One region of the Clostridium fermenticellae genome, then DNA from elsewhere that is predicted to be linked to it. Evidence: predicted binding sites of a transcription regulator. Region 1 holds the regulator's gene; the other holds the start of a gene.
What was found. The regulator LexA, encoded in region 1, represses DNA repair genes until DNA is damaged. The targets are predictions, from matches to a motif close to CNAACANNTGTTNG.

Region 1 (4,455 bases):
GATGAAATCGCAGATCACATATGTGAAAAATTCAATCAATCCAATAATTTATAAAAACCAAGAGGAATTTATCAAAATTTATAGAATATATAAATTAAAGACTATGGAGGGGAGATATATGAGTAAGACGGCCAACAATCTACAAGATATATTTTTAAATGGAGCCAGAAAAAACAGGACTCAAGTTACTATTTACTTGACAAATGGTTTTCAAATAAAAGGTACTGTAAAAGGATTTGACAGTTTTACAGTGATTTTGGATTGTGATGGTAAACAAATGATGGTATATAAGCATGCTATATCAACTATTAATCCATCAAGACCAATACTGTTTAATAATAGTACTTCTGATTAACAGTCTTTTAAGTGTAAACATATATCAAAATTAAAGAGAATAGGTAAATGATATTTTGCCTATTCTTTTGACTTGTGATATAATAAACGCTTGAATAGAATAGGGAGGTTTTTTTATATAAAATGTTTAATTTAGAGAAACAAAAGTTAAAAGATATGTATCATATAAGTGATAAAGTATTTGAACTATATGATATGACTATGAGAGACATAGATGATCAATTTTCAATATATGATGATATAAAGTCCTACAATCAGTTAAAAGTACTTGATGCATTTCAAAGTGAGAGGATTAGTGAATCACATTTTACAAATTCATCAGGCTATGGATATGGAGATATAGGAAGGGATTCTCTAGATAAAGTATATGCAAAAATATTCAACACTGAAAGTGCATTGGTAAGACCTCATTTTGTAAATGGGACTCATGCACTGGCAACTGCGCTTTTTGGTAATTTAAGACCGAATGATACTATGATGTCAGTATGTGGTACACCTTATGATACACTTCATAATATTATAGGTATAAGTGATAAAAAGAACATGGGCTCTTTGAAAGACTATGGTGTTAAGTATGAGCAAGTTGATTTGATGCCTGATGGGAAGTTTGATTTTGATAAAATAAAACATAAAATTGAAAATGACAGAAGTATAAAATTAATACATATTCAAAGATCTACAGGATATGGTTGGAGAAGATCATTTTTAATATCAGAAATAAAGAAAATTATAGATTTTGTAAAAAAAATCAACCCTGAATTAATATGTTTTGTGGACAACTGCTATGGAGAATTTATAGATACAGTAGAACCAACTGATGTTGGAGCTGATTTAGTGGCAGGATCACTTATTAAAAATATAGGTGGAGGTATAGCACCAACTGGTGGCTATATAGCAGGAAAAGAAGAATATGTTACTCAAGCTTCATATCGACTTACTGCTCCTGGTATTGGGGGAGAATGTGGATCTACCTTTGGTGTTATGAGGTCTTTGTACGAGGGACTGTTTTTAGCACCGCACATATCTATAGAGGCATTAAAAGGTGCTGTATTCTGTTCACGAATAATGGAACTTGCAGGTTTTGAAGTACTTCCTAAATACGCCGACAGGAGAAGTGATATAATACAGGCAATAAAATTTAATGATAAGGAAAAACTAATAAATTTTTGTAAGGGTATACAATCCGGATCGCCTATAGACTCATTTGTCCAATGTGAACCGTGGGATATGCCAGGTTATGATGACCAAGTTATTATGGCTGCGGGATCATTTATTCAAGGATCCTCAATAGAGTTATCAGCTGATGCACCAATCAGAGAACCATATATAGGTTATCTACAGGGAGGTCTTACCTTTGAACATGCAAAAATAGGAATACTAATTGCACTTTCCAATATTCTAAAATGATTGTTTATAGGTATTGCCTATAAAGTCCAACTAATTTGCCGATAATTTTACAGTTATGTACAATTATTGGCTTCATCGTTTTATTTTCTGGTTGTAATCTTATATGATCTTTTTCTTTAAAGAATCTTTTTAAAGTTGCTTCATTTTCCATTAAAGCAGCAACAATATCACCATCTTCAGCAGAATTATTTTTTTCCATTATACAAAAATCACCATCAAATATTCCAGCATCTATCATACTTTCACCAGATACCTTTAATATGAATAATTGATTGTTGTTTTTGACGTATTCCGCCGGAATTGGAAAAGTATCCTCGATATTTTCAACGGCTAGAATAGGTGCACCTGCGGTAATAGTTCCTATTATGGGAATATTTATCATTTCCTTTCTGCTCATAGAATTCTCGATAACTTCTATAGTTCTAGGTTTTGTTGCATCTCTCTTTATAAGACCTCTTTTCTCCAAACGCTCTAAGTGACCATGTACCGTAGATGTAGAACTCAATCCAACCGCAGCACCAATTTCTCTTACAGATGGTGGATAACCCTTTTCTTGTATATGATTTTTAATAAACTCGTATATTTCAATTTGTTTATTACTTTTAGCCCTTGACATAAAGAACACCCTTTCTTATTAACTATATGTTGAATTATAGCATATAATATGGTAAAGATCAAACTTATGTTCTGTTATAATTATGCTAAATTTTATAATATGATAAAATATAAGCATTATTTTTATTACATTATATTGAAAAATATGAAAAATGAATATTAAATGTAAATATTAAATAAATTTTGCAAAACTACTGTTAAATTTGCTAATTATTATATATAATAAGAGTAGGTTAAATCATAAAAATTAATTAAAAGTAAAGGAGATCGTGTAACAATGGATAAAAGTAAAAATTGTATTTTTGATTATAATAAGCTATGTAATAATTGTGGAGAATGTGATATATGTGATATAGATCATAATAAAAAATGTGACAATTGTGGGCGGTGTCTGGAAGAGGAGGGATATGATATGAAAAGTATTAAAATTGACAAAGTTGTCTTAAACAAGGACAAAACTGAAGAGGAGTTGATTTTAAAAGATTCTGAAGTAAATGAAAAAGAGGACTTAATGTCAGAAAAATGTAATGATCAATGTAAATGTCAAAATGATGAGGCAGATTCGGGGACAGAAAACATTAAAAAAGATGAAAATCAAAAAGATAGTAACATAGACAATTGGAAACCAGATATAGAATATATAGATGACATAGAAGGATTAAATGATTTACTTAATGATGTAAAAAAATTAGATGAAGTTGCAGTGGAAGAATTTCCTGGACTTATACGACTTAAAAACAATAGATATAAAAATTAATATAAAAAGAATAGCAGCTTGTTGTTTTAACACAGCTGCTATTCTTTACTTAAAGGATTGGATTTTACAGCTTCTCTTAATTCCTCATCATCAACATGTGTATATATTTGAGTTGTTGAAACATTTTCATGCCCAAGTATCTCTTGTAAACTACGTATGTCTACATTTCCATATTTATACATAAGAGTTGCAGCTGTATGTCGAAGCTTATGCGGAGTATATTTATTTACATCTAAATTTGATTTTTTTAGATATTTTTTGAGCATCAATTCTATAGAGCGTTTATTTATTCGCTTGTAATTTTTGCTTATAAATAGGGCATCGTAATCAACTATTTTGTCCGAAAATTTATTTCTGACATTCAAATATGAAGAGATAGCTTTTAAACAGGCATTATTCAGATAGACTGTTCTTTCCTTATTTCCTTTGCCGATTACCGTTAATATGTCTCCTTTAATTTTTGATATATTTATTCCACATAATTCAGATAATCTTAATCCGCAGTTTAAAAATATAGTAATTATACAGTAATCTCTTTCTTTGAATTTCCCATCAATTGAGTTTAAAAGTTTTTTACTTTCATCTAATGTAAGGTAAATAGGATTTCTCTTTTCGATTTTGGGTGATTCGAGTTCTAAAGCAGGATTCTCATCTATAATTTTAGCTTTACCGTGTAAGTATTTAAAAAATGATTTGATAGAGGCAACTTTTCTTGCTCTTGCATAACTTCCGTTTTTTCTATAATTTTCAGCAAATGAAATGAATGCAAATAGATCATTTAGCTTAATCTTTTTTAAAAAGTTATTATCTATATCATTTATTATTATATCTTCAAATTCACAATTATTTGGAACCATACCTTTATACAATTTAATAAATCTAAAAAACATAATTAAGTCAAATTTATATGCAATAGTAGTATTTTGTGATTTACCTTTAATAGTGCCCAGGTAATTTAAAAAGTCATTTAGGCACTCTGGTAAATTGGGATCATAGATGCTATTCAGCATATATTTCATAGTATCATCCTCCATTGTCTGAAATCCAACTTCGCTAAATATACATTTAGCGAAGTTGGATTATTAAGATCTTAATACAGTTTATGAATTAAAACTTAACTTATCCTCCAACCGGGATTTCTAAAATCCGTCACATAAAAAATTTCTTGTAAAGCTAAGTTAAGCTTAAATTTGTAAGCCCTATCTAAAATAGTTATAAAATTAAAGAATAAATATCATTTTAAAAAATGGATTGTGCTGTTATTTTAAAAAAGTATAGTGATAAACGTAATAGAAATCTACATATACATTTTTTTAAAAATA
Region 2 (4,455 bases), 260 kb from region 1:
CTTCGTGATCAACTGCTTTACCTATATCATGAAGTAATCCTGCCCTTTTCGCTATGGTAGGATCAATTCCAAGCTCTGATGCCATAAGACCAGCTAAATATGCAACTTCAATTGAATGTTTTAATACATTTTGGCCATAACTAGTTCTATATTTCAATCTTCCTAACAATTTTATCAATTCTAAGTGAAGGCCATGTACACTTGTTTCAAAAGTTGCCTGCTCTCCCTCTTCTTTTATGTTATTTTCAACTTCTTTTTTAGCTTTTTCAACCATTTCTTCAATTCTCGCTGGATGAATTCTTCCATCAATTATCAGCTTCTCTAACGCTATTCTAGCTACTTCTCTTCTTATAGGATCAAATCCAGAGAGAATAACAGCCTCCGGTGTATCATCGATAATTAAATCAACACCAGTCAACGTTTCAAGAGTCCTTATATTTCTGCCTTCTCTTCCTATTATTCTACCTTTCATTTCATCATTAGGGAGAGAAACAACATATACAGTTGTTTCTGCAACATGATCTGCTGCACATCTTTGAATAGCACATGTTATTATTTCTCTTGCCTTTTTGTCTGCTTCTTCCTTTGCCTTTGTTTCTACTTCTTTAATCATAATTGCAGATTCATGCTTGATTTCCCTTTTAACTTCATCTAGCAATATTTCTTTAGCCTGCTCAGATGTCAACCCTGATAACCTCTCAAGTTCCTCTCTTTGTCTTTCATATAATTGCTCTACATTTTGTTGTAATTCATCAATTTTTTGCTGTTTTTTATTAAGATTTTCATCTCTTTTTTCAAGCATATCACTCTTCTTATCAAGAAGTTCTTCTCTTTGAATTAATCTTCTTTCAAATCTCTGGGATTCATTTCTTCGATCCCTTGATTCTTTATCAAAATCTGCCCTTAATTTATGGACTTCTTCTTTAGCCTCAAGTATTGCTTCCTTCTTTTTGGATTCTGCATCTCTCTTAGCTTCTTCTTTCAGTCTATTAGACTCTACAAGAGCCTCCGATTTTATAGTTTCAGCCTTATTTTTTATAAGGTATAACATTATTAACAAAACAATAGCTACTACTATACCAGTAATAATCACATATATAATAGAATTCATACAAACACCTCCTTTGCTCTTCCGCGTATATATTTCAGATAAATATGTAAGCATAGAAAAGGTGCCCTATTTATTCAATTGGTATTTATTTAAATAAATGATAAACCAGAATTTGTCTTAATTTTATATTATATTTTTATTATTGTCAAGTTTTAAGAGTTATATTATTAATTTAATATGATATTCCATAATAAACATAACTTATATTTGAAATACTATATTTTTTAAAAGAAATCTTATTCTTATTCTTTAATTTAAACTTCTATTTTTCTTGATCAACATCTTCTTTTTTATTCTTAGGTTTTTCCTTACTCTCTTCATTTATCTTAGGATTTATAATTGGAAGATCGTATTTTTCTCTTATCGTATTTTCTATCTCATACATTATATTTGGGTTTTCTTTTAAAAATTGCTTTGCATTTTCCCTTCCTTGTCCAAGTCTTGTCTCTTTATATGAGAACCATGCCCCACTTTTTTGAACTAACTCTTCTCTTACACCAACATCCAAAACATTCCCTTCTCTTGATATTCCCTGTTTATACATTATATCAAATTCTGCTTGTTTAAACGGAGGTGCAACTTTATTTTTAATTACCTTTATCCTAGTTCTATTCCCTACCACTTCATCGCCTTGTTTTATAGAGTCTATTCTCCTTACATCCATTCTGACAGAAGAATAAAATTTAAGTGCTCTTCCACCAGGTGTAATTTCTGGATTTCCAAACATAATACCAACCTTTTCTCTAAGCTGGTTTATAAATACTACTGAACATTTGGATTTATTTATAGATCCAGTAAGTTTTCTTAAAGCCTGAGACATAAGCCTTGCTTGAAGTCCAACATGAGAATCTCCCATTTCTCCTTCTATTTCTGCCTTAGGAACTAACGCAGCTACAGAATCAACTACTATAACATCTATAGCTCCAGACCTTACAAGTGCTTCAGCTATTTCAAGTGCTTGTTCCCCAGTATCCGGTTGAGATACAATCAAATTTTCTATATCTACACCAAGTATCTTTGCATACCCAGGATCAAGTGCATGCTCAGCATCTATAAATGCCGCTGCTCCACCAGCTTTCTGAGCTTCTCCTATTATATGTAATGCTACTGTAGTTTTACCAGATGATTCGGGGCCAAATATTTCTACAACTCTTCCTTTTGGAATACCTCCTATTCCAAGTGCTATATCAAGATCCAAGCATCCAGTTGATATTGCATCTAAGTCAAGAGTACTATGTTCACCCAATTTCATTATAGAGCCTTTACCAAACTGCTTCTCTATTTGCATCAACGCAGAATCAAGTGCCTTTAATTTTTCGTTATTAACATTTGCCAAAACAGCCACTTCCCTTCTCTAAATATGATATATATAATATATTGAATTTATTCGAACATTTGTTCTAAGATAATTATATAATACATTATATATTTGGTCAACCTAGTATATTTTAACTATTTAAATCAAATCTGCATTATAGGATTTATTCAACATAAAATCTCATTAAAATCATTGATATTGTTATATAACATTATAATTATACACATAAAATAATATTTTAAACAAAAATAGAGAGCTAAATTCAAAAACTTAACTCCCTGCTTAATCTATTTACTTGATTTAAATATATCATTATTATTTACAAAGTATTCTAATCCAGATATTATAGTCATTATTATAGCTAACGCCATAACTGCATCTGTCGTTATATTTAAAAACTTATGTGGATATGTAATAAATTTCTTTAGTACTCCTAAAGAAACATGATTATAATTTAAATTTATCAAAGCTAATATTATAGCTATTATCTGAGTAACTGTTTTTGCCTTTCCCCATTTACTAGCTGCTATAACTTTTCCCTCTGCAGCGGCAACAGTCCTAAGTCCACTGACTGCAAATTCTCTAGCTATAATTATTATTGCAACCCATGAAGGTATTATGTGATATTCAACCAAACATACCAATGCCGTTGTGACCAATAATTTATCTGCTAGCGGGTCCATTATTTTGCCAAAACTAGTTACTTGGTTTCTACTTCTAGCAATATAACCGTCCAACTTATCTGTTATAGATGCCAAAATAAATATGACTATAGAGATAAGTATGCCATATGGTATATCCTTTACAGTGACAAATATCAGAAAAAATGGAACCAATATAATTCTAAGTATTGTAAGTTTATTAGCAAGATTCATAACACTCAACTCCTATTAAATCATATTCAAAAGCGTGAGTGATTTTCACTTTTACAATTTCACCTATTTTCAAATCATTATTAGAATTAAAGTAAATCATTCCATCGACTTCAGGTGTCATTTCATAACTTCTTCCATACCACTCTTCTTCTTTGCCTTCTACTATAACCTCATATGTCTTTCCAATCTTTGAATCATTAATATTCTTTGATATCTGTTGTTGAATACTCATAAGTTCTTCTTCTCTGCTTTCCTTTACATCTTCAGAAACCTGACAATCCATTAAAGCAGCAGCAGTACCTTCCTCTTTAGAATATTTGAATACTCCTAATTTGTCAAATTTAATATCCTTTATAAATTTCTTGAGTTTTTCAAAATCTTCTTGTGTTTCACCTGGAAATCCAACTATAATAGAGGTCCTGAGTACAATATTTTTTATTTTTTGTCTAAGCTTATATATATTATTTATTATATCCTGTCTGGTACCTTTTCTTCCCATAGCCTTTAATACATTGTCGCTTATGTGCTGAATCGGTATATCTAAATATTTACATACTTTTTTATTGCTTTCTATTTCGTCTATAAGCTCCTGTGTGATCTGTTCAGGATAACAGTATAGAATCCTAATCCATTCTATGCCATCTATTAAAGAAAGCCTTTTTATAAGTTTGTGAAGTACACTTTTCCCATATATATCGATGCCATAAATACTTGTATCCTGTGCTATTAGTATTAATTCCTTTACTCCAGACCTAGCTAAACTAGTCGCTTCCTTTAATATACTCTCTATTTGTCTACTCCTATATTTCCCTCTTATTTTTGGTATTATACAATAGGTACAAAAATTGTTACATCCCTCTGCTATTCTTATATATGCGAAATGTGAACCGGTAGTCAAGACTCTGTTTCCTTCATTTATATTTACATCACTATATGTACAACTGTAGAATTTTTCCTTATCTCCACTGATACACTTATCTATTGCTTCACTCAGTTTATCATAGTCATTTACCCCAAGAAGTATATCTATTTCGGGGATTAAATCAATTAATTCCTTACCATACCTTTGAGTAAGACATCCTGTTGCAACCAAAAGCCTGCATTTATATTTACTTTTGTATTCAGCCATTTCCAATATTGTATCTATGGAT

Region 2: the regulator LexA is predicted to act here: its motif matches at 2,500-2,513, upstream of recA (recombinase RecA).

The regions. Positions count from the first base shown of each region.
Region 1 is NZ_CP032416.1:1,491,039-1,495,493, reverse strand. Features, by position in the region: gene miaA (tRNA (adenosine(37)-N6)-dimethylallyltransferase MiaA) at 1-54, shown strand, start outside; gene hfq (RNA chaperone Hfq) at 119-355, shown strand; gene D4Z93_RS07070 (methionine gamma-lyase family protein) at 478-1,761, shown strand; gene lexA (transcriptional repressor LexA) at 1,766-2,377, opposite strand; gene D4Z93_RS07060 (hypothetical protein) at 2,654-3,133, shown strand; gene D4Z93_RS07055 (tyrosine recombinase XerC) at 3,172-4,152, opposite strand.
Region 2 is NZ_CP032416.1:1,229,562-1,234,016, reverse strand. Features, by position in the region: gene rny (ribonuclease Y) at 1-1,111, opposite strand, end outside; gene recA (recombinase RecA) at 1,374-2,447, opposite strand; gene pgsA (CDP-diacylglycerol--glycerol-3-phosphate 3-phosphatidyltransferase) at 2,717-3,304, opposite strand; gene rimO (30S ribosomal protein S12 methylthiotransferase RimO) at 3,291-4,455, opposite strand, start outside.